Regions from separate parts of the Kocuria sp. WN036 genome, predicted to be linked through region 3. Evidence: riboswitches for the same ligand, from Rfam matches in the RefSeq annotation. Region 3 holds a riboswitch; each other region holds the start of a gene.
The links. A riboswitch is a leader RNA that binds a small molecule or an ion and turns the genes downstream of it on or off. The one in region 3 is predicted to bind S-adenosylmethionine.
Positions count from the first base shown of each region.

Region 1: linked by a shared signal. The riboswitch ahead of CK505_RS17255 (O-acetylhomoserine aminocarboxypropyltransferase/cysteine synthase family protein) and the one ahead of CK505_RS07965 (acyl-CoA dehydrogenase) in region 3 are both predicted to bind S-adenosylmethionine.
Region 2: linked by a shared signal. The riboswitch ahead of CK505_RS00360 (methylenetetrahydrofolate reductase) and the one ahead of CK505_RS07965 (acyl-CoA dehydrogenase) in region 3 are both predicted to bind S-adenosylmethionine.
Region 4: linked by a shared signal. The riboswitch ahead of CK505_RS00185 (cobalamin-independent methionine synthase II family protein) and the one ahead of CK505_RS07965 (acyl-CoA dehydrogenase) in region 3 are both predicted to bind S-adenosylmethionine.

Region 1 covers NZ_NSKF01000044.1:9,418-16,360, reverse strand. Annotated here, with positions in the region: gene CK505_RS17270 (alpha-ketoacid dehydrogenase subunit beta) at 1-30, opposite strand, end outside; gene CK505_RS17265 (thiamine pyrophosphate-dependent enzyme) at 27-1,202, opposite strand; gene CK505_RS17260 (Lrp/AsnC family transcriptional regulator) at 1,444-1,896, shown strand; SAM riboswitch class IV at 2,009-2,130, shown strand; gene CK505_RS17255 (O-acetylhomoserine aminocarboxypropyltransferase/cysteine synthase family protein) at 2,168-3,496, shown strand; gene CK505_RS17250 (cystathionine gamma-synthase) at 3,505-4,692, shown strand; gene CK505_RS17245 (tellurite resistance/C4-dicarboxylate transporter family protein) at 4,746-5,873, opposite strand; gene CK505_RS17240 (sulfurtransferase) at 5,961-6,860, shown strand; gene CK505_RS17235 (SDR family oxidoreductase) at 6,826-6,943, opposite strand, start outside.
Region 2 covers NZ_NSKF01000001.1:71,059-78,001, forward strand. Annotated here, with positions in the region: gene CK505_RS00340 (amino acid permease) at 1-158, shown strand, start outside; gene CK505_RS00345 (VOC family protein) at 241-657, opposite strand; gene CK505_RS00350 (SRPBCC family protein) at 660-1,157, opposite strand; gene CK505_RS00355 (helix-turn-helix transcriptional regulator) at 1,161-1,514, opposite strand; SAM riboswitch class I at 1,780-1,886, shown strand; gene CK505_RS00360 (methylenetetrahydrofolate reductase) at 1,957-2,883, shown strand; gene metE (5-methyltetrahydropteroyltriglutamate--homocysteine S-methyltransferase) at 2,940-5,345, shown strand; gene CK505_RS00370 (ABC transporter ATP-binding protein) at 5,419-6,943, opposite strand, start outside.
Region 3 covers NZ_NSKF01000009.1:117,383-124,325, reverse strand. Annotated here, with positions in the region: gene CK505_RS07975 (LLM class flavin-dependent oxidoreductase) at 1-1,004, opposite strand, end outside; gene CK505_RS07970 (MFS transporter) at 1,001-2,416, opposite strand; gene CK505_RS07965 (acyl-CoA dehydrogenase) at 2,420-3,769, opposite strand; SAM riboswitch class I at 3,882-3,976, opposite strand; gene moeB (molybdopterin-synthase adenylyltransferase MoeB) at 4,147-5,322, opposite strand; gene CK505_RS07955 (thiazole synthase) at 5,319-6,179, opposite strand; gene thiS (sulfur carrier protein ThiS) at 6,181-6,420, opposite strand; gene CK505_RS07945 (FAD-dependent oxidoreductase) at 6,417-6,943, opposite strand, start outside.
Region 4 covers NZ_NSKF01000001.1:33,484-40,426, forward strand. Annotated here, with positions in the region: gene CK505_RS00160 (acetyl-CoA C-acetyltransferase) at 1-787, opposite strand, end outside; gene CK505_RS00165 (CoA transferase subunit B) at 784-1,485, opposite strand; gene CK505_RS00170 (CoA transferase subunit A) at 1,482-2,219, opposite strand; gene CK505_RS00175 (IclR family transcriptional regulator) at 2,362-3,141, shown strand; gene CK505_RS00180 (3-hydroxybutyrate dehydrogenase) at 3,245-4,009, opposite strand; SAM riboswitch class I at 4,202-4,305, shown strand; gene CK505_RS00185 (cobalamin-independent methionine synthase II family protein) at 4,319-5,521, shown strand; gene CK505_RS00190 (cobalamin-independent methionine synthase II family protein) at 5,562-6,779, shown strand.

The DNA.
Region 1 (6,943 bases), on a different contig from region 3:
GGCCGGGGCGGGGGCGTGCAGGGTGCTCACTGTCCGGTCTCCTCTCGGGCGAGCTCGGCGGCCAGGAACTGCTCCTGCTCGGCGAGCTGCGGGGTCTGCTCGGTGTAGACGTGGCGGAACAGCTCGAGCGGGTCGATCTCCACGTCGGCGTTCATGCCGTCGCGCAGGGCCGTGGCGACGTCCTCGGCGGCGGCGGCGATGCGCTGCTCCGCCGCGTCGTCGAGCACGCCCTCGGCGCCGAGGTAGGCGCGCATCCGGGTCACCGGGTCCTTGGCGATCCACTCCTGCACCTCGGCGTCGTCCCGGTAGCGGGTGGCGTCGTCGGCGTTGGTGTGCGCCTGCATGCGGTAGGTGTGCGCCTCCACGAGGAGGGGCTCGGACTCGGAGCGGGCCAGGTCCACGGCGCGCCGCAGGGTGGCGAGCAGCGCCACGAGGTCGTTGCCGTCCACGCGCTCGCCGGCCATGCCGTAGCCGACCGCCTTGTGGGCGAGGCTCGGGGCCGCGGACTGCTGGGACAGGGGCACGGAGATCGCGTAGCCGTTGTTCTGCACGAAGAACACGACCGGCAGCTTGAACACGGCCGCGAAGTTCAGGGCCTCGTGGAAGTCGCCCTCGCTGGTGGCGCCGTCCCCGCACATCGCCAGGACCACGGTGTCCTCGCCGCGCAGCTTGGCGGCGTGGGCCACGCCCACCGCGTGCAGCAGCTGGGTGGTGAGCGGGGTCGACTGGATGCCCACGTGGTGCTCGTGCGGGTCGTAGCCGCTGTGCCACTCGCCGCGGAAGATCGCCATGACCTGCATCGGGTCCACGCCCTTGGTCATGACCGCCACGGTGTCCCGGTAGGTGGGGAACAGCCAGTCGCCCTCCTCGAGGCACAGGGCGGCCGCCACCTGGCAGGCCTCCTGGCCGTGGCTGGACGGGTAGACGGCCATCCGGCCCTGGCGGACCAGCGCGGAGTTCTGGTCGTTGACCCGCCGCCCGACCACCAGCTTCTCGTAGGCGCCCAGCAGGACGTCCGGCGCCGGCAGCGGGTACTCGTGGCCGGGGCCGGTGCCCTGCTCCTCGGGGGCGAGCAGCCGCCCGCTCGGGTCGACCATGCGGATCTCGCCGCGGGCCGGGAGCATGTACTGCTCCGGTGTGATGCCGAAGCTCTGGGAGGCCCGGAGGATCGGGTCCTCGGGGGTCTCGACGGTCTGGCTCATGGTGTCCCCTCGGTCGGTCCCCGGTGCGGCCGCGGTCCGGGGAGGGCAGGAAGGTGGTGCGGCTCTGTCTCCCCAGTATGGGAACCGGGCATGGTTCGTATCCACAGAGCGGGGAAAATGCAGAAGTCTGAGACGGACAGTGCACTGCGCGTGGACGAAATGTTCTAGTGTGGCGTGGAGCACACGCATTCGTCCGACACGTTCCGGGCCCCGCGCCCGACCCGCCCCGAAGGAGCCCGCCGTGCCCTCGACCCCCGTGCCGCTGGACGAGACCGACCGGAAGATCCTCGCGGAGCTGTCCCGGGACGCGAGGCAGTCCGTGACGGCGATCGCCGCGGCCGTGCACGTCTCCCGCGCCCACGCCTACGCCCGGATCAACCGGCTCCGGGACGAGGGGGTGATCCTGCGCTTCAGCACCGTGATCGACCCGGTCCGGGCGGGCCTGCAGGCCTCCGCGTACGTGACGCTCAAGCTCCAGCAGAACACCTGGCGGGAGCTGTGCGCCCAGCTCCAGGCGATCCCCGCCGTGCACCACATCGCCCTGGTGGGCGGGAACTTCGACGTCATGCTCCTCGTGCGGGCCGTGGACACCGTGCACCTGCGGCAGGTGATCTTCGAGCACGTCCAGCAGCTGCCCGGCGTGGTGGACACCCAGACGTTCCTGATCTTCGAGGACATCGACACCCGGGCCTGACGCGAGGGCCCGCGCCGGGCCCGGCGCGCACGGCCGGCGTCACGAACCGTCACGGTCGTCATCTTCCGACGCGGAGGGACACCCACTACCTCTGCGCATAGTGTTGTTCCAGCTTCACGAGACGTGACCGCCAAGCTCCGACTTGGTCACGCACCAACCCCATGCTCATTGGGTGGTTCGGATGAGGAAGCGGCCTGCATCTTCCGCGGCGTGCCCACCGGGCCCGCGCGGATGACCGGTGCGGGTAAGAGCAAGGCACAGGAGCAGCGCCATGTCCATCCCCGTGACCGACCACGACCTCGCGACCCGGCAGATCCACGCCGGCACCCACGACCAGGTCGTCCAGCGCACCCTGACGGTGCCGATCTACCAGACCGCGGCCTTCGAGTTCCCGGACTACGAGGCGGCCCGGCAGATGTTCGCCCAGACCCGGGCGGGCTTCACCTACACGCGCACCGGCAACCCCACGGTGGCCGTGCTCGAGCAGCGGATCAGCGACCTCGAGGGCGGCGCGGGCGCCGTGGCGACCGGCTCGGGCCAGTCCGCCGTGGCCGTGGCGCTGCTGGCCCTGCTCGGCCAGGGCGCCGGGAAGCACCTCGTGGCCTCGGAGAAGCTCTACGGGGGCACGGTGGACCTGCTCACCGACTCCTTCGCGGACTACGGCATCGAGGTCTCCTTCGTGGACCCCACCGCCCCGGGGGCGTGGGCGGCGGCCGTGCGCCCCGACACCCGCGCGTTCCTGCTCGAGTCCATCGGCAACCCGCTGGCCACCCTCCCGGACCTGCCCGGGATCGCCGACGTCGCCCGGGCCGCCGGGGTGCCCGTCGTCGTCGACAACACCCTCGCGTCCCCGGCCCTGTACCGGCCGCTGGAGAAGGGCGCGGACATCGTGGTGCACTCGGCCACCAAGTTCCTGGGCGGGCACGGCAACGCGCTCGCCGGGGCGGTCGTGGACGGCGGGACCTTCGACTGGTCCGCCCGGCCGGACAAGTGGCCGCAGTTCACCCAGGCCCGCGCCCGCTGGGGCGGACTCAGCCTCGTCGACAAGTGCGCCGCGGCCAGCCCCTACCTGCACCTGGTCCGGGCGAAGTACGTGCACGACCTCGGCACCACGCTCTCCCCGTTCAACGCCAGCCAGATCCTGCAGGGCACCGAGACCCTCGACCTGCGCGTGGCCCGCCACACGGCCTCGGCGCTGGCGGTGGCCGAGTTCCTGGCCGGGCACCCCGCCGTCGCCCGCGTCCACCACCCCGGCGTGCCCGGGGACCCCGGCGCCGGGATCGCGGCCCGGGACTTCCCGCGCGGGACCGGCTCCGTGTTCTCCTTCGACCTCGCCGCCCCGGACGGCGCCGTGGGCCCGTTCATCGACGCGCTCCGGCTGTTCAAGCTGGTCGCCAACATCGGGGACACCCGCAGCCTCGTGGCCCACCCGGCGGCCATGACGCACTGCCGCCTGACCCCCGAGCAGCGCCGGGCCGGCGGGATCGCCGAGACCACGATCCGGCTCTCGATCGGCCTCGAGTCCCCCCAGGACCTCGTGGCCGACCTCGGCCAGGCCCTCGACACCGTCGTCACCACCGTCCAGACCACCCGGAAGTGAGCCCCGCCATGACGTCCCCCACCGAGACCCGCACCCGCCACCGGGGCTTCACGACCACCGCCGTCCACGCCGGCCAGGAGCCCGACCCGCTGACCGGGGCGGTCATCCCGCCGATCTACCAGACCTCCACGTTCGCCCAGGACGGGATCAACGTGCTGCGCGCCGGGCACGAGTACAGCCGCGGCTCCAACCCCACCCGCAGCGGCTTCGAGGAGCAGCTCGCGGCCCTGGAGCGCGGCGAGCGGGGGTTCGCGTTCGCCTCGGGGATCGCGGCCGAGGACGCCCTGCTGCGCGCCGTGCTGCGCCCGGGCGACCACATCGTGCTCGGCGCCGACGGCTACGGCGGCACCAACCGGCTGATCACCCGGGTCCTCGCCCCGTGGGACATCGGGCACACGCCCGTGGAGATCACGGACCTCGACGCCGTCCGGGCGGCCGTGCGCCCCGGCGCCACGAAGGTGCTGTGGCTCGAGACGCCGTCCAACCCGCTGCTCGGCATCGCCGACGTCGCGGCGTGGGCGCAGCTGGCCCGGGACGCCGGGGCGCTGCTCGTCGTCGACAACACCTTCGCGTCCCCGTACCTGCAGACCCCCCTCGAGCTCGGCGCGCACGCCGTGGTGCACTCCACCACGAAGTACATCGGGGGGCACTCCGACGTGCTCGGCGGCGCCGTGGTCGTGGGCGCGGCCCAGTGGCGCGGGGCCCCGCTCGCCGAGGCGGTCGGCTTCCAGCAGTTCGCCGCCGGCGCCGTGGCGGGCCCCCAGGACAGCTACCTGGCCGCCCGCGGGCTCAAGACCCTGAGCCTGCGGATGGAGCGCCACCAGGACAACGCGCAGCGGATCGCCGAGTGGCTCCTGGAGCGCCCCGAGGTCGCGCAGGTGCTCTACCCCGGGCTGCCCGGGCACCCCGGCCACGCGCTCGCCGCCGCGCAGATGCGCGGGTTCGGCGGCATGGTCTCCTTCCGGCTGACCGGCGGGGAGGCCGCGGCCCGTGCGGTGGCGGAGGGCACCCGGCTGTACTCGCTGTCGGTGAGCCTGGGCGGGGTGGAGTCCCTGATCTGCTACCCCTCGGAGATGACGCACGCCTCCGTGAAGGGCACCGTGCTGGCCGTGCCCGTGGACCTGGTGCGGCTCTCGGTGGGCATCGAGGACGTCGAGGACCAGTTGGAGGACCTCGAGCGCGCGCTCACCGCCTGACCGGTCCTTTCCGCCCGGTCGGCTGCGCCGCCGGCGCCGCCGGTTCCGCCGGGTCAGCGGGCGGCGCCCGGTCCGCCCCCTGGGTCCGGCCTGACGGATGCGTCCGGCTCCGGCCAGGCCGGAGCCGGATCCTCCCGGCCGAGGAGCAGCCGGCGGACCAGGTGCACGAGCATGGCAGTGAACACCATCGCCCAGGCGCTCAGGGCCACCCACAGCCAGACGGCCCCGACCAGACCCACGATCGGCAGGTCGTCCGCGCGGCCCAGATAGATGCTGGCCACGGCGTACATCCCCAGCGGGAAGACCACACTCCACAGCGAGGACTCGTAGCGCAGCGGCACCCGGTGCACGCGGTGGCGCCACCACCCGGCCGCCACCAGGGCCGGGATCAACCAGGTGGCGAAGGCCCAGAAGACCAGGCCCAGACCCGCCACGAGCCCGCGGACCACGGCGACCATCGGGGTGTCGGACATCTCCACGATCCGGGAGGCCGCCAGCACGGTGATGGCGCACGCGCCCATCGCCACCCAGTACGGCGGGGTCAGGTCGACCGGCCGCAGCGGATAGAGCATCATGCGCAGCGTCACGAGCACGCCCGCCGCGGCGTAGAGGAACAGCCCCACGGACCAGCCGGCGACCGCGACGACGGAGAGCACGTGCCGCCAGGCGTCGCTGCCCACCACCGGGTCCAGGGCCGCGGCGGCCACGGCCACGGACTGGCTGGCCACCACCCAGATGAACCAGGTCCCGTTGGCGGTGCTGACCACGGGGCGGGTGCGCCGGGAGAGCACCGCGCTCCACGGGACCACGTAGCCGAGGCCCAGCCATACCGCCCCCGCGAGTCCTAGGAGCGCGGCCGTGGCCCCGTGCCAGCCCGTCGTCGCGAGCCGGGACGCCAGCACGTTCGTGCCGGCCACGAAGGTGAAGAAGCCGAACGCGCGGCGAGGGTCGAGGAACTCCACGACGAACTCTCGCCGGAAGACGGCGAACCGCCAGACGGTGAGCAGGCACAGCGCCGCCCAGCTGCCCGCGCACACCGCGAGCAGGGCCGTGGACAGCGCGGCGAAGCCCTGCATCTGCAGGCCCACCGAGAGGATGCCGCTGGCCATGACGAGGGCGAAGTAACCGGGCGCCAGGCCGCGGACGCCGCCGAGGACACGTTGTCGGAGCGATTCGGCCACCTGCCCAGGCTACCGGGGCCCCGCCCGCGGCCCCGCCCCGTGCGGCTGCCGGGACGGTACTGCCCCGGCGGAACTAGCCTTGGACGCATGAGCACCGGCACCCGGAACGACGACATCAGCGCATCGCTCGAGCTCCCCGGGCCCGTGGTGAGCACCCACTGGCTGGCCGAGCACCTCCAGGACCCCCGGCTGGTGCTCGTGGACGCGAGCTCCACGCTCAACCGGACCGACGAGGCCCTCCCCGGGGCGGTGCTCCTGGACCTGGACGGGGCCTTCTCGGACCCGTCCTCGGACCTGCCGCACACGGCGCCCCCGGCGGAGCAGCTGAGCGCGGCGGCCCGGGCGCTCGGCATCTCGCGCACGAGCACGGTCGTGGCCTACGACGCCAAGGGCGTCTTCGCGTCCGCCCGCGTCTGGTGGCTGCTCCGGACCGCGGGCTTCGACCGGGTCGCCGTCCTCGACGGCGGCCTCCCGGCGTGGGCCGCGGAGGGCCGGCCCACGGGGGCGCACGCCGCGCCGCCGGCCGAGCCCGGCGACGTGGAGCTCGTGCCCCGTCCGGGCGGCTTCGTCGGGGCGGAGGACGTCGCCCGCGCCCTGGCCGACCCGGGCGCCACCGTCCTGGACGCCCGCTCCGCCGGCCGGTTCGCGGGCACCGAGCCCGAGCCGCGGCCGGGCCTGCGCCCCGGGCACATGCCGGGGGCGGTCAGCCTGCCCTACACCGACCTGCAGGACGGGCAGGGGCGGCTGCTGCCGCTGCCGCAGCTGCGGGAGCGGATCGCGGCGGCCGCGCCCGAGGGGCGGCGGATCGTCACCAGCTGCGGCTCGGGCCTCACGGCGTGCGTCCTGGCGCTCGGCGCCCACCTCGCCGGCCGCGAGGACGTGACGGTCTACGACGGCTCCTGGAGCGAGTGGGGCCGCCCCGGTCCCCGGCCCGTGGCGGGCCCCGAGGGGCTCAGCCGCGGGCCGGGGTCTCCCCGGCAGGACTGATCCGCGCCGCGGCCTCGTCGGCCTGGTCTGCCTGGTCTGCCTGGTCCGACTGTCCCGGGGCGCCGGGGGCTGGGTCGTCCAGC
Region 2 (6,943 bases), on a different contig from region 3:
CGTACCTGGCGCTGGCGCTCCTCGCCGGGATCGTCCTGCTCGGGCTGCTCGACGGCGCCGTGCGGGGCCAGCTCCTGCTCACGGCCGGGCTGGTGGCGCTCATCGCCCTGGCCTCGAAGGTGCTCGGCCGCCGGGCCGAGCACGCCCCGCAGGACTGATCCGGCGGAGCCGCGGCTCCGCCGGGGCCACGGGCACAGGACATGCCGCGGTGCGCGGCCGTCGCCGGCGCCGGTGACGGTGTCAGAGGCGGTGCTCCGGCGGGATCAGCGGGCGCTCGGCGCGGACCCGCAGCTCCTGGACCGCCCACGAGTTGCCGTCGGGGTCGCTGAAGCCGAAGACGGTGCCGCCGTCCCGCTCGTCGAGCACCGTGATCCCGCTCACCTCCACGCCCCGGGACAGCAGCTCCTCGCGGGCCGCCCGGGCGTCCGCGACCACCAGCTGGAGCCCGCGCAGGGATCCGGGGGCCATCTCCCGGTGGGCGGGGAGGTTGCCCACCACGATCGAGCAGCCGGACCCGGGCCGGGTCAGCTGGGCGATGTCCATCTGCTCGGTGGTGGTGTGGTGGTCGAGGTGGAAGCCGACCTGGTCCCGGTAGAACTCCACGGCCCGGTCGACGTCGCGCACCGGCACCAGCACCACCTCGAGCGTCCAGTCCACGGTCAGACCCCGCCCTGCGCGGTCCGCCCGCCCAGCAGCTCCTCGAGCCGCTCGTAGCCCTCGGCCACGCCCTTCTCCATGCCGGATCCGACCATCCCGTCGCGGGCCTCCTGGGACGCGTGGACGGTGTGCCCGCGCAGCCGGCACCGGCCGTCGCCCAGGTCCTCGAAATGCAGGTACTCCAGGTCCACGGCGTCGGGCCAGTCCTCGTACTCGAAGGTCTGGACCACGAGCTCGTTCTCGCGCACCGTGTGGAAGACGCCGCGGAAGGCGTACTCCTCGGTGCTGTCCTCGCCGCGCTGGACGAACCGGTAGGCGCCGCCGGGGCGGAACTCGAAGCCGTCGATCCGGGTCCGCAGCCCGCGCGGCCCGATCCACTGCCGGAACAGCTCGGGGTCGGCGTGGGCGCGGAAGACGTCGGCCACGGGGTGGTCGAACTCGCGCTCGAAGTCGATGAAGGGCAGGCCGTCGGGGACGGTCAGGTGCAGTGCGTGTCCCATGGTTCAGTCCTGGGTGTGCTGGCCGCGGTCCGCGGCTCGGGTGTCGAGCACGGCGTCGAGGCGGCGGAACTGCTCCTCCCGGACCAGCCGGTACCGGTCGATCCACGCGGTGAGCGCCTCGAGCCGTGCGGGGTCCAGGTGGACGGGCCGGCGCTGGGCGTCACGGGTGCGCGTGACGAGCTGCGCCTGCTCGAGGACCTGGATGTGCTTCGAGACCGCCTGGAGGGAGATCGCGAAGGGTTCCGCCAGTTCGGTGACCGTGGCCGGTCCGCGGCTGAGCCGGGCGACGATGCGGCGGCGGACCGGGTCGGCCAGGGCCAGGAAGGCCCTGTCGAGCTCGTCGTCGCCGGGGTCCACGGTGTTTGTCAACTGATTCCTTGATCAACCTGTTGGTTGTCAAAGACTAGGCCGCCCGCCCCGGCCCGGCAAGACCCGAGACCGGATCGTGACGGACCCGGACCTGCGCTCCGCATGGGCGTCGCCGCCGGTGCGTCGCCGCCGGTGCGTCGCCGCGCGTCCGTGTTGCGTCCTGTGACGCCGCGGTCGTCACAGTCGGCGCACCGGCGTCTTCTGGGCGCCCGCACTTGGCAGCGCGGCGGGGCAGCCGCTGGAATGGGTCCTGCATCTATCCAGAGCGGCCGAGAGACCTGGCTCGTCGACGCCGCAGCAACCATCCGCGCCCCCGCCACGGGGTGCACGGAACGGTGCTCCCGCCAGGACCGATGGAGCTGTCGCAGCCTCCCGGGTCCACTCCGGGACGGCTGCTGCCCTCCCTCGGGGTGACCCTTGGAGGAAGAACGTGACACCACGCCCGACCGCCCGGCCGGCGCCGCCGTCCCTGTCCTACGAGCTCTATCCGCCGCGCAGCGCGGCGAGCGCCGACACGCTGCTGCGGACCATCGAGGAGCTCGAGCCCACCCGTCCCGACCACGTCTCGGTGACGTACAGCGGGGACGAGCAGCGCCGGGACAGCTCGCTCGCCCTGCTCGACCACCTCCTGGCGCGCACGAGCCTGCGGCCCCTGGCCCACCTGACGTGCGTCGGCAGCACTCGGGCCGAGCTGGAGCAGACCGTGGCCGCACTGGTCCGCCGCGGCGTCCGGGGCGTCCTGGCCCTGCGCGGCGACCTCGACCCGGGGGCCGAGCCGGGCGAGCTGCGGCACGCCGGCGAGCTCGTGGAGCTCGTGCGCGAGGTCGAGCAGCGCCACACCGCGGCCCTGGCGGCCGGCCGGCTCGCCGTGGGCGTGGCCGCCTACCCGACCCGGCACCCGGAGTCGCCGTCCTTCCGGCACGACGTCGAGGTGCTGCTGGCCAAGCAGCGCTCCGGGGCGGACTTCGCGATCACGCAGGTCTACTTCCGCCCGCAGCGCTACGAGCGCCTGGTCGCGGCGGCGCGGGCGGCCGGGGTGACGATCCCGATCGTCCCGGGGATCATGCCGGTCACCGACCCGCGGCGGCTCCGGACGCTGTGCCGGCTGGCGGGCCTGGCGCCCCACCCGGGCCTGGCCGCCGCGCTGGAGGACGCGCCCGGTCCTGCCGAGCGGCACCGCGCCGGCGTGGCCTTCGCGGCGCGGCTGGCCCGCGCCGCCCTGGACGCCGGCGCCCCCGGGCTGCACCTCTACACCTTCAACGAGCACGGGGCCGCGCTCGACCTGCTGGAGCACGTGGACCTCCCGCGCGTCCCGCACGTGCCCGTCGCGCTCGAGGACCTTCTGCTCCCCGCCTGAGCACGCGCCCACCCACCGTTCCGCACGACCCCTCGACACCTCTTCAGGAGACCACCATGACCACTGTCCCGTTCCCCGCCGCCACCATCACCGGCTACCCCCGGATCGGCCGCCGCCGCGAGCTGAAGAAGGCCCTGGAGGCCTACTGGGCCGGGCGCTCGACCCGCGAGGAGCTCGAGTCTGCGGCCGCCGACCTGCAGCTGGCGACCCACCGCCGGCTCGTGGAGCTGGGCCTCGGCGCCCGGGACTCGTCCCTGCCCGCGGCGTTCCCCCTCTACGACCAGGTCCTGGACACCACCGTGGCCCTCGGGGCGGTGCCGGCCCGCTTCGCCGATCTCGCCGACGCCGAGGGCCGGCTCGGCCTCGACGCGAGCTTCGTGCTGGCCCGCGGCGACGCCGGGCGCGCTCCCCTCGAGCTGACCAAGTGGTTCGACACCAACTACCACTACCTCGTGCCCGAGATCGGCCCGGAGACCCCGCTCCGCGCCACCGCCGACCGGCTCGTGGCCGACGTCCGCCGTGCCGCCGCGCACGGCTTCACCGTCCGCCCGGTCCTCGTGGGCCCGGTGTCCTTCCTCCTCCTCGCCAAGGCCGACGACGACGCCCCCGCGGGCTTCGACCCGCTGCAGCGGCTCCCCGAGCTGCTGCCCGTGTACGCGCGGCTGCTCCAGGAGCTCGCCGCCGCCGGCGCGGACTGGGTGCAGCTGGAGGAGCCGGCCCTCGTGGCGGACCAGGACGTCACCGGCGAGCAGCTCGCCTCGTCCGTGTGGGACGCCTACACGGGCCTGACCGCCGTGACCGGGCGCCCGCAGCTGTTCGTCACCACGTCCTACGGCTCCCCCGGGCCGCTGCTGCACCCGCTGGCCTGCTCCGGGGTGGAGGCCCTGCACCTCGACCTCGTCAAGGGCGCCGCCCCCACCGCCGAGGAGCTGGAGCTCTTCCGGGGCGAGGACTCCGCCGTGCTCGTGGCCGGCGCCGTGGACGGGCACAACGTGTGGCGGGCCGACCTGGCCGGCCGGCTCGACCAGCTCGCGGAGCTGGCCCGCGGGGGCGCCCAGGTGTCCGTGGCCTCCTCCACGTCCCTGTTCCACGTCCCGCACGACGTGGCCGAGGAGACCCGGCTGGACCCGCAGCTGCGGAGCTGGCTCGCCTTCGCCGACCAGAAGGTCGGCGAGATCGTCACCCTGGCCCGCGGTCTCGCCGCCGGGACGGAGGCGGTCGCGCCGGAGCTGGCCGAGGCCGCCGAGGCCCGCCGCACCCGGCAGGACGCCGCGGGGGTCCGGGACGCGGCCGTGCGCGAGCGCGCCGGGTCGCTGACCGCCGCGGACATCGGACGGTCTGCCGCGGAGGTCCGCCGGAGCGCCCAGGACGGCCGGGCCTTCACGGCGTCCGGCCCCCTGCCCCCGCTGCCCACCACCACGATCGGATCCTTCCCCCAGACCGCCGAGGTCCGTGCCGCCCGCGCCCGGCACCGCGCCGGCGCCCTGACGGACGCGCAGTACGACGCCTTCCTGCGGGAGGAGATCGAGCGGGTCGTGCGGCTGCAGGAGGAGCTGGGCCTGGACGTGCTGGTGCACGGCGAGCCGGAGCGCAACGACATGGTCCAGTACTTCGCCGAGCACCTCGACGGCTTCGCGACCACCGTCCACGGCTGGGTCCAGTCCTACGGCTCCCGCTGCACCCGCCCGTCGATCCTGTGGGGCGACGTCAGCCGGGAGGGTCCGGGCCTGCGCGGCGAGGCGTTCACGGTGCCGTGGATCGGCCACGCCCAGTCCCTCACCGACAAGCCGGTCAAGGGCATGCTGACGGGCCCGGTGACGATCCTCGCGTGGTCCTTCGTGCGCGACGACCAGCCGCTCGGCGAGACGGCGAACCAGGTGGCGCTCGCGCTGCGGGACGAGGTCGCGGACCTCGAGGCCGCCGGGATCGGGATCATCCAGGTGGACGAGCCGGCGCTGCGGGAGCTGCTGCCGCTGCGCCGCGCGGACCAGCCCGCCTACCTCGGCTGGTCGGTGGACGCGTTCCGCCTGGCCACCTCGGGGGTGCGGGACGAGACCCAGATCCACACCCACCTGTGCTACTCGGAGTTCGGCGAGGTGGTGGGGGCGATCGACGGCCTGGACGCCGACGTCACGAGCATCGAGGCGGCCCGGTCCCGGATGGAGGTGCTGACCGACCTCGAGGCCGCCGGCTTCTCCCGGGGCATCGGGCCGGGCGTGTGGGACATCCACTCCCCGCGCGTGCCCTCCCAGGAGGAGATCGAGCAGCTGCTCGAGCGGGCCCTCGAGCACGTCCCGGCGCGGACCCTGTGGGTCAACCCGGACTGCGGCCTGAAGACCCGCGGCTACGAGGAGACGAGGGCGTCGCTGGAGCACCTCGTGGCGGCGGCCCGGACGGCGCGCGAGCGGGTGGCGCAGCCCGCCGGCCGGCCGCTGATCGTCCAGCACGGCACGCGCGGCTGACCCCGGGCGCACCGGCCGACCCGCGGGAGCCCGCGTGACCACGGACGTCCGTGGTCACGCGGGCTCCCGCGGGTCAGGAGGCGGCGCCGGGGCGCGGGCCGGCGCCGCCGGCCGGGCCGGTCCGGGCGGCCAGCCGGGCGAACGGGCCGCCGGCCGCGCGCAGCTCCCGCGGCGCGCCCCGCTCGACGATGCGTCCGCCCTCGAGCACCACGACCTGGTCGGCGTTCTCGACCGTGGAGAGCCGGTGCGCGATGGTCAGGGTCGTGCGGCCGGCGGCCAGCCGGTCGAGGGCCTCCTGGACCTGCGCCTCGGTGGTGTTGTCCAGCGCGCTGGTGGCCTCGTCGAGGACCAGCACGGGCGGGTTGCGCAGCACGGTCCGGGCGATGGCCAGGCGCTGCTGCTCCCCGCCGGAGAAGCGGTGGCCGCGCGCGCCGACCACGGTGTCCAGCCCATCCGGCAGCCCGGCGACGGTGTCGGCGACGCGCGCGGCGCCCAGGGCGGCCCACAGCTCGGCGTCGGAGGCGTCCGGATCGGCCAGCAGGAGGTTCGCGCGCACCGTGGCGTGCACCAGGTAGGTCTCCTGGGAGACGACGCCCACGATCCGGGCGAGGTCCGCCGGATCGATCTCCCGCACGTCGACGCCGTCGATCGTCACCCTGCCGTGGGCGACGTCGTTGAGCCGCGGCAGCAGGGAGCCGAGGGTGCTCTTGCCCGAGCCGGTGGGTCCGACCACCGCCGTGGTGGTGCCCGCCGGCAGCACCAGGTCGAGCTCGTGCAGGACGTCGGCCCCGTCGTCGTAGGCGTGGCGCACGCCCTCGAACCGGACCTCGCCGCGCACGGCGGCCGGGTCCAGCCGGACGGGCGCGGCGGGCGGGACGATCTGCGGCTCGAGGTCGAGGTACTCGAAGATCCTGCTGAAGAAGGCCAGCGCGGACACCCACTGCACGCCGATGTTCAGCAGACCCATGACGGGCCGGAAGATGGTCCCCTGCAGGGCGGTGAATGCCACGAGGGTGCCGATGGTCATGCCGCCGCTGGTGGCCGGGAAGCCGGCGGCCAGGTAGATCACGGCGGGGATGGCGGCGAAGACGATCTGCATGGTGGCCATCCGCCAGCGCCCGGCCAGCTGGCTGCGCAGCTCCAGGCCCACGAGCCGGTCGGAGCGCTCGGTGAAGCGCTCCGCGTCCCGCGCGGTGGTGCCCAGGGTCTTGGCCAGGCGGACCCCCGAGACGGACAGCCCCTCCTCCACCTGGGTGTGGAGCGCGGCGAGCTCCCGCTGGCGCTCGTCGGTGACGTCCCGGCGGATGAGGGCCACGCGGCGGGAGAGCCAGATCGCCGGCGGCAGCACCACCAGGGAGACGAGGCTCATCGCCGGGGACAGCGCCACCATGGCCACGGCCGTCGCCACGGCGGTGGTGAGGTTGGACGCCATGCCCGTGGCGGAGCTGGTGACCACGGACTGCATCCCCGCGATGTCGTGCGTGAGCCGCGACTGCACCTCCCCGCCCCGGGTCCGGGTGAAGAACCCCAGCGACTGGGCCTGCAGGTGGGTGAAGAGCTGCACGCGCAGCGCGTGCATCACCTGCTGGCCCATGGCG
Region 3 (6,943 bases):
TCGGTGGCCACGTACTCGAGCGGCGCGTCGGGGTCCGCCCCGGCCAGGTCGACGCCGGTCCAGCCGCCGAACAGGGACAGCGCTCCCTCGATGTCCACGTGCCGGCGGTATCCGTCGAGCCTGGCGTGGGCCTCGTCGTCGGTCTCGGCGACCACCACGGTGGCCATGGCGAAGGTCTTCACGGCGTCCTCGGCCCGTCCCTGCGCGGCCAGTTCGGCCCGGACGCCGTCGGTCCACCGGCGCACGAGCTGCGGGGTGTTGCCGATGAAGAAGATGGCCTCGGCGTGGTCCACGGCGAACTGCTGTCCGCGCTTCGAGGCGCCGGCCTGGAACAGGAACGGGGTGCCCTGGGGTCCGGGGTGGGCCAGCGCCTGGCCGGGCACGGAGAACCAGGTGCCCTCGTGGCCGATGGCGTGCACAAGCTCCGGGTCCACGAAGACCCCGGCGCCGGCGTCGGCCTTCACCGCCCCGGGCTCGAAGGAGCCCTCGAGGAGCTTGTACATGACCTCCATGTACTCGTCGGCGCGGTCGTAGCGCTCGTCGTGCGGGATCTGCCGGTCCATGCCCAGGTTCCGGGCGGCGGAGTCCTGGTAGGAGGTCACCACGTTCCACGCCACCCGGCCGCGGGTGAAGTGGTCGAGGGTCGCGAAGGTGCGGGCCAGCAGGTAGGGGGCCTCGTAGGTGACAGAGGCGGTCACCCCGAAGCCGAGCTGCTCGGTGGCCGCGGCCATCGCCGGCACCGCGACGAGCGGGTCGAGCACCGGGTACTGCACTCCCCCGCGGGCCGTGGCCTCGGCCCCGCCCCCGTACACGTCGTAGACGCCGGGGACGTCCGCCAGGAACAGCGCGGTGAAGCCGCCCTCCTCGAGGGTGCGGGCCAGCGACGTCCAGTACTCGAGCGTGTCGAAGCCGGCGACCCCGGCCTCCGGGTGGCGCCACAGTCCCGGTGACTGGTGCACGGGCACCATCATGTCGAAGGCGTTCAGCAGCAGGGGGCGGCTCATACGGTGGTCCTCTCGGGGGTGGTCCGGGTGGCGCTCGCGGCGGCGGGGGTCGCGAGGGCCGGGGCGGCCGCGGTCCGGCCGGCGTGCAGATCGGTGAGTTCGGTGCCGCGCTGGTCCCGGGCGGGATCCTTCGCGGCCAGGGCGGCGACGACGGAGAGCACGGCCAGCACGGAGAGGTAACCGGCGATCAGCCACGGGGTGTCCCCGCCGGCGGCGAAGAGCAGGGCGGCGATCAGCGGCATGAGCCCGCCGCCCAGGACGGTGCCGACCTGGTAGCCAAAGCTCACGCCCGAGTACCGCACGTGCACGGGGAACTGCTCGGCGAACCAGGCCGCCTGCGGTCCGTAGACCGCGTCGTGGACGAGGTTGATGCCGAGGATGACCACGAGCGGCAGCAGGGCGAGCGGGCCGGCCTCGAGGAAGGCGAACAGCACCCAGCCGAAGACGCCGATCGCCGCGTAGGCGGTCACCGAGACGACCTTCCGGCCCACCCGGTCGGACAGCCAGGCCCAGAACGGGGTGGAGAACAGGCCGATGGCCGAGGCGATCATCACCGCGGTCACGCCCGCGGCGCTGTCCCCGCGCACGTCCCGCAGGTAGGTCAGCATGTAGACCGTCACCAGGTAGTAGACGGCGTTCTGGGCCAGGCGCAGGCCGATCGTCACCAGCACCGGGCGGCGGTGGTGGACCAGCAGCTCCCGCAGGGGGGCCTTGGCCACGTTCCCCGAGGCCCGGTGCTCCAGGAACTCCGGGGCGTCGGCCACCCCGAGGCGGATCCACAGGCCCACCGCCACGAGCAGGGCCGAGAGCAGGAAGGGGATGCGCCAGCCGTAGGCGGCGAACTGCTCCTCGCTCATGACGTTCTGCACGATGAAGAACGCGCCGGTGGCCAGCAGCATGCCGGCGGAGGAGCCGATCTGGGTGAAGGACCCGAAGAACCCGCGGTGGCGGGCCGGTGAGTGCTCCACGCTCAGCAGCGCGGAGCCGCCCCACTCGGCACCGGCGGACAGGCCCTGGAGGATGCGCAGGACCACGAGGCCGACGACGGCCCACCAGCCGATCACCTCATAGGTGGGCAGCAGGCCGATCAGGGTGGAGGCCACGCCCATGAGCAGCAGCGAGGCCACCAGCAGGGCCTTGCGGCCGATCCGGTCCCCCAGGTGCCCGGCGATGATCCCGCCCAGGGGCCGGGCGATGACCCCGACCGCGAGCGTGGCGAAGGACGCCACGATGCCGCCGAGCTCGGTGGCCATGGGGAAGAACTGGACGTTGAAGACGAGTGCGGCGGCGGTGCCGTAGAGGTAGAAGTCGTACCACTCGATGGTGGTCCCGGCGAAGGCCGAGGCCAGGACGCGCTTCTTGCCGTGGACGATGCTGCTGCGTCCCGGGGCGGCCGTGGTCGTGGTGCTCATGCGTCAGGCTCCTGGGGTTCGGTCGGCGTCGGTCGCGGCGTCGGTCGTGGCGTCGGTCTTAGCGACAGTTCTTGCGTCGCCGATGGCGTTCAGGCCCTCGGGCAGGGTGCCGTTGATGAGGTAGTCGCCGAGGGCGCGGGCGCGGAAGGCGATCGGGTTGTGAGTGGCCACGGTCTGGGCGTTGCGCCAGTGCCGGTCCAGGCCCTTGGCCGTGGACGTGGCGGAGGCGCCCACGGTGAGGAACAGGTCCTGGGCCGCGCCGAGCGCCAGCTCCGGCACGGTGACCTGGGCGTGCTCCACGGCGATCTCGGACTCGTGCAGCGCCGCCGGGAGGGTCCCGGTGAAGTCCGGCCGGTCGGCGCCGGCCGCTGCGGCGGCGGCGATCCCGGCGTCCAGGGCACGGGCGGCGTGCAGGACGGTGGCCTCGGCGGCGAAGGCCTTGGCGGAGATCCGTCCGGTGGCCTCCTGGATCAGCGGGTCGTCGCGGAACGGCAGGCCGAGCCCGGTGTTGAAGGTCCGCCGGCGTCCGGCGATGGTCTCCACCGCGTCCCTCCGGGCCGCCCGGGCGATGCCGGCCAGGACGGCCAGCAGCACGAGCTGGAAGAAGGCGGCCTCGTGGACGGCCTCCGCGCTGCCGGCGGTGCGGTCCAGCACGGCGTCGTCCGGGACGCGCACCCGGTCGAAGACCGCGGTGCCGGTGCCGGTGAGCTTCTGTCCGAAGCCGTCCCAGTCGTCCTCGAGCACCACGCCCTCGGCGTCCGTGGCGACGACGGCGAAGCGGCGCCCGTCGCGGCCGTCCAGGGCGGCCGAGACGCGGGTGTAGTCACAGAAGACGGAGCCGGTGGCGTAGAACTTCCGGCCGGTGAGCTCCCAGCCCTCGGGGGTCCGGCTCAGCACGGTGTTCAGGGTGCCCAGCGCGTTGCCGCCCTTCTCCGTGGAGGCGTTGCCCACGGTGGCCCCGGCCAGCACCCGCGGGTACCACACCTCCTGGAGCTCCCGGGGCAGGAAGCGCAGGGACTCCACGAAGCCGTGGTGGGAGCGGTAGAGGTGGGCGATGTTGGAGTCGGCCTCGGCCAGGTCGACCAGCAGCCGGGTGAAGTCCTCGAGGCTGACCCCGGGGCCGCCGTGGGCCGCCGGGACGCGCAGGGCACCGAACCCGGCCCGGTCCAGCCGGCCGACCTCCGCGTAGGGCAGCGCGCGCCGGAGGTCCCGGTCCAGGGCGCCGGCGGCGATCTCCGCGAACAGCGGCCGGAAGTGCTCCCGCAGCCCGGCGTAGTCCCCGGGCAGGCCGGCGGCGAGGTCCGTGCCGGCGCGGGGATGGGCGGTGGTCTCCTCGACCGTGCTCGGGGTCATGCGGTGGTCCTCTCGGTCGCACCGAGGATTGCCGGTCGGCCGGTCGCGCCGGGGCGGGTCCGGTGGCGGCAGCGCCGGAGGCTGACGTCACGGACCGACTGCAGATCCGGGATCTCCATCGGTTCTGGCATGAGCACCCTGACCCCGGAGGAGGGCGGGTTGCTGCGGCGTCGTCGAGCCAGATCTCTCAACCGCTCTGAATGGGGCGCTTGCCATGGGACCAGACAGCCCGGTCCGGGACCAACCGGATGACGCGCGCACGTCATGGAATGTCACGACGGCGTCACAGACCGTCACGTCCTCCGCAGTGGTGTATCGGCCTGGATCAGGAGAGCGGATGAGGAGTCCGGCACAGGAGTTCCGCGCAGGAGCCCGTCTCAGTAGACCGGCTGGTCCGGCTCCACCTGCGCCACCCAGGCGAGCACCCCGCCCTCGAGGTGGCGGACCCGCTCCTCCCGCCCGGCGTAGAAGGACCGTAGCGCGGCGAGCGCGGTCGCGGAGCGGGCCCCGGCCTTGCAGTGCAGCACGAGGTCAGCGCCGCGGGCCTCCGGGGGCAGGGCGTCCGCGCCGCGGTCCAGGATCTCCTGCAGGGGCACGGGCACGGCGCCGTCGATGGCCACGAGCTCCCGCTCCCAGTCCTCGCGCACGTCCACCAGGGCGAAGGACGCCTCCCCGCGCTCCCGGCGCTCGAGCAGCCGGGCCAGCTCGGCCGCCCCGACGGTCTCGGAAGCGTCCGCGCCGGGCAGCGCGCAGACCGCGGCGGGCCGGGCCACCGCGGTGACCGGGGCGGCGTCGGGATCCGGGGTGAGCCGCATCTCGCGCCAGGTCATCGCCAGCGCGTCGTGCAGCAGCACCCGGCCGAGCAGGGGCTCCCCGGTGCCGGTGACGAGCTTGACGGCCTCGGTGACCATGACCGCGCCGACGGTGGCGGGGAGCATGCCGAAGACCCCGCCCTCGGCGCAGCTGGGCACCTCGCCGTCCGGCGGGGCCTCGGGGTAGAGGTCCCGGTAGGTGGGCCCGTGCCCGGCCCAGAAGACGCTGACCTGCCCCTCGAAGCGCAGGATGGAGCCCCACACGCAAGGCGTGCCGGTCAGGGCGGCGGCGTCGCTGACCACGTAGCGGGTCGCGAAGTTGTCGGCGCCGTCCAGGACCAGGTCGTACCGGCCGATGATGTCCACGGCGTTGTCCGCGTCCAGCCGGACGGGGTGGATGCGGACCTCCACCAGCGGGTTGAGCGCGGTGACGGCCTCGGCGGCGGAGACGGACTTGGGGCGGCCGACGTCGGCGGTCGTGTGCACCACCTGGCGCTGCAGGTTGGAGACCGCCACCACGTCGTCGTCGACGATCCCGAGGGTCCCGACCCCCGCCGCGGCGAGGTACTGCAGGGCCGGGGACCCGAGCCCCCCGGCGCCGACGACGAGCACGCGGGCGTTCCGCAGCCGCCGCTGGCCGAGGGTCCCGATCCCGGGCAGGGTCAGGTGCCGGGCGTAGCGCTCGAGCTCCTCGCGGGTCAGTTCGGGGCCGGGCTCCACGAGCGGGGGCAGCGGGCTCACGGCCGCTCCCCCACGGGCGCCCAGTCCCCGCGCGGCACGTCCGCCGGGCCGTCAGCCGGCCCGGCACCGGCGGCGTCCGTGTCGATCCGCCCGGCCATCGACGAGGACGCCTGGGCGTGGCGGCGGGCCGGGATGCGCCCGGCACCGGCGGCGAGCCGGCCGGCGAGCACGGCGTGGCGCATCGCGGTGGCCATCGCCACCGGGTCCTGGGCGCGGGTGACGGCGCTGGCCAGCAGCACGGCGTCGCAGCCCAGCTCCATGGCCAGGGCGGCCTCGGAGGCGGTGCCGATCCCGGCGTCGAGCACCACGGGCACGGACGCCCGGGAGGCGATGAGCTCGATGTTGTGCGGGTTGAGGATGCCCAGCCCGGTGCCGATGGGGGCGCCCAGGGGCATCACCGCGGCCGCGCCCAGGTCCTCGAGGCGGCGTGCGACGGCCGGGTCGTCGGAGGTGTAGGCGAAGACCTTGAAGCCGCGGGCCACGAGCTGCTCGGTGGCGTCGAGGAGCTCCACGACGTCGGGCAGCAGCGTGTCCTCGTCCGCGATGACCTCGAGCTTGACCCAGTTCGTCTCGAGGGCCTCCCGGCCGAGCTCGGCGGTCAGCAGCGCGTCCCGGGCGGTGTAGCACCCGGCGGTGTTGGGCAGGATCCGGATGTCGTTGCGCTCGAGCAGCGCGAAGAGGGAGTCGCCCTGGCCGGGGGCGTAGCGGCGCAGGGCCACGGTGGTCAGCTCGGTGCCGGAGGCCAGCAGCGCCTGCTCCAGAGTGTGCAGCGAGCTCAGGCCGCCGGTGCCCATGATCAGCCGGGAGCTCAGCTCGATGCCGTCGAGCACGAGGGGGTCGGGGTGCGGGGCGGTCACGTCAGCCTCCCTGGACGGCGGTGATGATCTCGATGGACTGGCCCTCCGCCACGGGGGTCCGCCGCCAGCGGCTGCGGGGCACGACCGCGGCGTCCACGGCCACGGCCACGCCGAGGCGCCCGCCGTCCAGCGGGGCGCCGTCGGGGCCCAGGGGGCGGTCGACGGTCTCGGCGACGAGGTCGACGACGGTCGCCTCCGCCGCCACGCGGTGCGGGCGGCCGTTGAGGGTGATGGCGGTCATCGGGTGCTCCTGCTCCGGGGCCCGGGCCCGGCGGCGGCCGGCGCGGGATCCCCTGGACGGGCCTCGACGGGGCGGTCGAAGCGGTGCGGGTCGGTGGTGGCGAGGTGCTCGGCGTCGGCCGCCGGATCGGCTCCGGTCCCGCCGTCCACCAGCTGCGCGGCGAGCCGGGCAGCCAGCGGGGCGAGCAGGACGCCGTGGCGGAAGTAGCCGGTGGAGACCACGAGCCCCGGCACCGGCGATCCGTCCGGGTCGCGAACCCGGCCGAGGTACGGGATGTCGTCCGGGGTGCCGGGCCGGGCGCGGGCCAGCACCTCGACCAGCTCGAGGTCGGCGACGCCGGGCACGAGCGCCTGGGCGTCGCGCAGCAGCCGGAACACGCCGCCGGCGCTGGGACCGGTCAGGTCGTCCTCGCGGGAGGTCGCCCCGATCACCACGGTCCCGTCGGCGCGGGGCACCAGGTAGACGGGCACCCCGTGCACCAGGCCGCGGACGGTGCGCCCGAGCAGCTCCGGCGCCCCGGCGG
Region 4 (6,943 bases), on a different contig from region 3:
TCAGGACCACGGCGGCCGCGCCGTCCGAGAGCGGCGAGGAGTTGCCGGCGGTGATCGTGCCGTCCTTCGCGAACGCGGGGCGCAGCCTCGCCATGGACTCCGCGCTGGAGTCGGGGCGCACGCCCTGGTCGGTGTCGACGACGAGCGGGTCGCCCTTGCGCTGCGGGACGGACACGGGGGCGATCTCGTCGCGGAAGACGCCCTCCTCCGCGGCGCGGGCCGCGCGCTGGTGGCTCAGGGCAGCGACCTGGTCCTGCTCCTCGCGGGAGATCGAGCGCTCGCTGTTGCCGGACTCGGTGAGCGAGCCCATGGACACGCACGCGGCGACGTCGACGAGCCCGTCCTTGGCCACCGCGTCCTCGAGCTTGAGGTCGCCGTAGCTCTTGCCCTGCCGCACGCCCATCGCGAGGTGCGGGGCGTTGGTCATGGACTCCTGGCCGCCGGCCACGACGATCTCGGCCTCGCCCGCGCGGATCATCCGGGCGGCGTTGGTGATGGCCACGAGCCCGGAGAGGCAGACCTTGTTGACGGTCTCGGCGGGCACGCTCAGCGGGATGCCCGCGGTGACGGCCGCCTGGCGGGCCGGGTTCTGCCCGGCGCCGGCCTGCAGGACGTGGCCCATGAGCACGTAGTCCACCTGCTCGGGGGCGATCCCGCCGCGCTCGAGCGCGGCCCGGATGGCGTGGGCGCCCAGCTCGGCCGCGGTGAAGGACGCCAGGTGGCCCAGGATCTTGCCCTGGGGCGTGCGGGCGCCGGACAGGACGACGACGTCGGTGGCGGTGCTCATCGGTTCTCCTCAGCGCCGCCGGCGGCGGCGGTCTCGGTGGGGACGGTGTCGGGGGTGACGTCCTGCAGGTCCGTGCGGAAGGACGCCTCGGTCTTCTCGCGGATCTCGTCCTCGGTGACCCCGGGGGCGAGGCTGCGCAGCACGAGCTCGCCGTCCTCGACGTCGAACACGCACAGGTCCGTGACGATGCGGTCGACCACGCGCACCCCGGTGAGCGGGAGATCGCACTCGGTCTTGATCTTGGCGGAGCCGTCCTTGGTGACGTGCTCGGTCAGCACGACGACGCGCGGGGTGCCGGCCACCAGGTCCATGGCGCCGCCCATCCCCTTGACCATCTTGCCGGGGATCATCCAGTTGGCGAGGTCACCGGTGCCGGAGACCTGCATGGCGCCGAGGATCGCGATCTTGACGTGGCCGCCGCGGATCATCCCGAAGGACGTGGCGGAGTCGAAGATGGAGGCCCCGGGCAGCAGTGTGATGGTCTGCTTGCCGGCGTTGATGAGGTCCGGGTCCTCGTCGCCCTCGTAGGGGAACGGGCCCATGCCGAGCACGCCGTTCTCGGACTGCAGCACCACGTCGACGCCCTCGGGCAGGTTGTTGGCCACGAGGGTGGGGATGCCGATGCCGAGGTTGACGTAGTCGCCGTCGGAGAGCTCGACGGCGGCGATCGCCGCCATCTCGTCGCGGGTCCAGCTCATGCCTGGTCTCCGTTCTGCTGGGCGGCCCGCCCGGCGGGGCGGGGGCGGACGGTGCGCTGCTCGATGTCCTTGGGCGCGCCGCTGTACTGCGCGACGTGCTGGACGTAGACGCCCGGGGTCACGATGTGGTCGGGGTGGATCTCGCCGACCGCCACGACGTGCTCGACCTCGGCGAAGGTGACCTTCCCGGCGGTCGCGACGATCGGGTTGAAGTTGCGCGCGGTGTAGCGGTAGACGAGGTTGCCGTCGGCGTCCCCGGTGTGGGCGTGGACCAGGGCGATGTCGGCGACGATGCCGCGCTCCTGCACGTAGGTCTCGCCGTCGAACTCGGCGTGCGGCTTGCCCTCGGCCACGAGGGTGCCGACCCCGGTCTTCGTGTAGAAGGCGGGGATGCCCGCGCCGCCGGCTCGGAGCCGCTCGGCGAGGGTGCCCTGGGGGTTGAACTCGACCTCGAGCTCGCCGTCCAGGTACTGCTGGGCGAACAGCTTGTTCTCGCCCACGTAGGAGGCGAGGACCTTCTTCACCTGGCGGTTCTCGAGCAGGACCCCGAGGCCCTTGCCGTCCACGCCCATGTTGTTGGAGACCACCGTGAGGTCCGTGACCCCGGAGTCCCGCACCGCGTCGATGAGATCCCGGGGGATCCCGCTCAGCCCGAACCCGCCCACGGCGAGCGTCATGCCGTCCCGCAGGCTCTCCGCCAGCAGCTCGGCGGCGTTGTCTCTGACCTTGGACACCCTTGTCCCTTCCTCTCGTCGGACTGTGACCCAGCACTCAATCTAGGGAGCCTCCACATGCCGGTCAACAGATCCGGCGGCACGACTGCGCTTCTCCTCAGCATCCGGCCATTCGTCCCCTGACTGTCCATATAGTGGAGTCATGGGACAGGAGCGGACGACGGGCCAGGGGACCCAGGTGGTCCACCGGGTGGGGCAGCTGCTGCGGGCCGTCGCGGGGCGGGAACGGGGCAGCACGGTGGCGGAGCTCGCCGCCGAGACCGGGCTGACCCGCCCCACTGTGCACCGGTTGCTCACGGGACTGGCCGAGGAGGGCCTCGTGGACCGCGACGCCGGGACCGGGGCCTGGCAGCTGGGCCCCGAGCTGTACGTGCTGGGCGCGGTGGCGGCCCACCGCTATCCGATCCGGGAGCTGGCCGGGCCCTCGCTGCGCCGGCTCGCGGAGGCCACCGGCGAGAGTGCGTTCCTCTCGGTCCGCCGCGGGCTGGAGACGGTCTGCCTGGCGCGCGTGGAGGGCGCCTTCCCCATCCGCTCCCACGTCCTCTACGAGGGGCTGCGGCTGCCGCTCGGCGTGGCCTCGGCGGGGCTGGCGGTCCTGGCCCACCTCCCGGACGCGGAGGTGGACCGGGTCCTCGCGGCCACGGCCGGGGCCCGCGCCGAGTGGGGCCCGCTGCACACGCCCGAGCGGATCCGGGAGCTGCTCGCGGACGTCCGGCGGGAGGGCTTCGCCGTGAACCCGGGGCTGATCGTCGAGGGCAGCTGGGGCATGGCCGCCGCGGTCTTCGACGCGACGGGCGCGCCGGTCTACGCGCTGAGCCTCACGGGCATCGAGCCCCGGTTCAGCGGCGAGCGCCGGCAGCTCCTGGGCCGGGCCCTGCTCACGGAGGCCCACCGGCTCTCCCGGGAGCTGGGTCACCGCTGAGCGACCCGGACCGGCGGCGGACCGTCCGGACCACCAGGTCAGTCCGGGCCGCCGGGGTGTCCGGACGCGGCGCCGCAGTGCGCCGCCGCGGCCCGAGGCGGGCTCAGCGCGCCGTCCAGCCGCCGTCCATCGTGTAGGAGGCCCCGGTGACCATGGACGCGTGCGGTCCGGCCAGCCACGCGACCAGGCTGCCGACGTCCTCCGGGTCCACGAGCTTCTTGATCGGCGTCTCGCCGAGCATGATCCGCTCCACCACCTCGGACTCGGGGATCCCGTGCACCCTCGCCTGGTCGGCGATCTGCTTCTCGACGAGCGGGGTGCGCACGTAGCCGGGGTTGATGCAGTTGCTCGTCACCCCGTGGGCCGCGCCCTCCACCGCGACGGTCTTGGACAGCCCCTCCAGGCCGTGCTTCGCCGAGACGTAGGCGCTCTTGTAGGGGGACGCCCGCAGCCCGTGCACGGAGGAGACGTTGATGACGCGCCCCCAGCCCCGCTCGTACATGTGCGGCAGCGCGGCGCGCACCAGCAGGAACGGGGACTCCAGCATCAGCACCAGGATCCGGTGGAAGTCCGCGGGGTCGAACTCCTGGAGGGGGGCGACCTTCTGGATGCCGGCGTTGTTGACCAGCACGTCGACCTCGAGGCTCAGCTCGGCGAGCGCCGCGGTGTCGAGCAGGTCGACGGCCCACGCGCGGCCGCCGAGCTCGTCCGCGACGCGCTGCGCCCCGGCCTCGTCGACGTCGGCCACGACCACGTGCGCGCCGGAGCCGGCGAGGGCCCGGGCGGCGGCCAGGCCGATGCCGCTCGCGCCACCGGTGACGAGCGCCGTGCGGCCCTCGAGGTCCTGCTGCTGGGGCGTCTGGGACATGGGGGTCCTTCCTCTGGTCCGTCGTGCCCGCGGGGTGAGGGGCACGGATCACCGCCACGGTATGTGATCCAGGCCATGTTCGCGAAGGACAGCTCCTCCCGGGAGTGCGCGCCGGGTCGCGTCACACGGCGTCATGTCCGTCATCCGGGCGCCGAATGGCGCAGCGCGCACGGGTGCGCTTGGATGACAGGGTCACCATCCAGAGCGGCCGAGAGATCTGGCTCGACGACGCCGCAGCAACCCGGGCGACGGCATCCCCGTCCCGCCTCCGGTGCTACCGCCAGGACCGATGGAAAGGACGCACGACCCATGCTGCGAAGCGCCGACCGCATCCGCACGACCCACGCCGGGTCCCTCCCGCGCACCCCGGCGCTGCTCGAGGCCAACCGGGCGAAGGGGGCCGTCCCGGAGGCGGAGTACGACCGGCTCCTGCAGGACTCGGTGGTCGACGTGGTCCGCCGACAGCGCGAGCTCGGGATCGACGTGGTCAACGACGGCGAGTACGGCCACGTCATGGCCGCGGAGGTCGACTACGGCGCGTGGTGGCACTACGTCTTCGCCCGGATCTCGGGCCTCACCCCCGGCGACGTGGACCTGTGGGAGCAGGAGCCGCAGCGCTCCTCGCCCGGCAGGGTGGTCCTGACGAGCTTCGGGGACCGCCGGGACCGCCGGCTCTTCCACGAGGCGTACACGGACCCCTCCTCGGGCATCACCACGGGCAAGCAGGCGCCGTTCCCGAAGATCACCGGGAAGCTGGAGTACACGGGCCACGCGGCGCTGGAGGCGGACATCCGCAACCTCAAGGCCGGGCTGCAGGCCACGGGCGCGAGCGAGGGCTACCTCGCCGCGCTGTCCCCGGGCTCGTGCGCGCGGCTGGAGAACACCCACTACGCGGACGAGGACGAGGTGCTGACCGCCTGCGCCGAGGTGATGCGCGAGGAGTACCGGGCGATCACCGACGCCGGGCTGATCGTGCAGATCGACGACCCGTCCATCGCGGAGAACTGGGACCAGGTCAATCCCGAGCCCGACGTGGAGGACTACCTCGCGTTCACCCGCAAGCGGGTCGAGGCCCTCAACTACGCCCTCGAGGGCATCCCGGAGGAGCAGGTGCGCTTCCACCTGTGCTGGGGCTCCTGGCACGGCCCGCACACCACGGACCTCGGGTTCGAGCACCTGGTGGAGCTCATGCTCTCCATCAGGGCCGGCGGCTACAGCTTCGAGGCCGCCAACGCCCGGCACGAGCACGAGTGGAAGGTCTGGCAGGACCACGAGCTGCCTGAGGGCAAGATCATCATCCCGGGGATCGTCTCCCACGCCACCAACGTGGTGGAGCACCCGGAGCTGGTGGCCGACCGGATCGAGCGCTTCGCCCGCCAGGTGGGCCGCGAGAACGTGATCGCCTCGACCGACTGCGGCCTGGGCGGGCGGATCCACCCGCAGATCGCCGCGGCGAAGCTCGAGACCCTCGCCCGCGGGGCCGAGCTCGCCTCCCGCCGGCTCTGGTCCTGACCGGCCCCCGACCTTCCCGCAGACCCTCAGGAGGACACGCATGACCATGCAGAACACCGACCACGTGCAGACCACCCACGTGGGCTCCCTGCCGCGGACCCCGCGGCTGCTCGAGGCCAACCAGCGGCACGCCGAGGGCGCCATCACGTTCGAGCAGCTCACCGACGAGCTCGCCGTGGGCGTCGAGGACGTGGTGCGCCGGCAGCGCGAGAGCGGCGTGGACGTGGTCAACGACGGCGAGTACGGGCACACGATGTCCAGCGCGGTCGACTACGGCGCGTGGTGGAACTACTCTTTCTCCCGCCTCGGAGGGCTCACCCCGACCGACGAGGACCGGTGGGCGTCCACGGAGAAGAGGCGCTCCTCGCCCGGCCACATCGTGCTCACGAGCTTCCCGGACCGCCGGGACCGCGAGCGCTTCCGGGAGGCGTACGAGGACCCGGCGTCGGGCATCCTCACCGGGCGCTCCTCGACCACGCAGCCCAAGATCACCGGGCCGCTGACCTACACGGGACAGGAGGCCGTGGCCTCGGACGTCCGCAACCTCCGGGCGGCCATGGCGGCCACCGGGGCGCAGACCGGGTTCGTGGCCGCCCTCTCCCCCGGCTCCGCCGCGCGCGTGACGAACGAGTACTACAGGACCGACGAGGAGCTCGTCTACGCGTGCGCCGACGCGATGCGCGAGGAGTACCTGGCGATCACGGACGCCGGGCTGACCGTGCAGATCGACGACCCGTCCATCGCGGAGTCCTGGGACCAGATCAACCCCGAGCCCACGGTCGAGGACTACCTGGCGTTCACGCGGCTGCGCGTCGAGGCGCTCAACCACGCGCTGCGGGGGATCCCCGAGGAGCAGGTCCGCTTCCACCTGTGCTGGGGCTCCTGGCACGGCCCGCACACCACGGACCTCGAGCTGAAGCACCTCGTGGACCTGATGCTGACCATCAACGCCGGCGGCTACACCTTCGAGGGCGCCTCCGCCCGGCACGCCCACGAGTGGAAGGTCTGGAAGGACCACGCGCTGCCCGAGGGCCGCGTGATCATCCCGGGCGTGGTCTCCCACTCGACGAACGTGGTGGAGCACCCGGAGCTGGTGGCCGACCGGATCGAGCAGTTCGCCTCGGTCGTGGGCCGCGAGAACGTCGTCGCGTCGACCGACTGCGGTCTGGGCGGGCGCCTGCACCCGCAGATCGCCTGGGCCAAGCTCGAGTCCCTCGTCGAGGGAGCGCGCCTGGCCACGGAGCGGCTCTACCGCTGAGCCGCATCCCGGCGTCCCCGACGCCCCTGCCGCGCCGCCGGGCCCGGTCCTCCTGCGAGGGCCGGGCCCGGCGGTTTCCATCCCCGGTGGTCTGTGTCACATTAGTGATACATGGTTTGATTATTCCGTCCGGAGGGTGACAGGCGTCACTTCCGCCCGTAGTA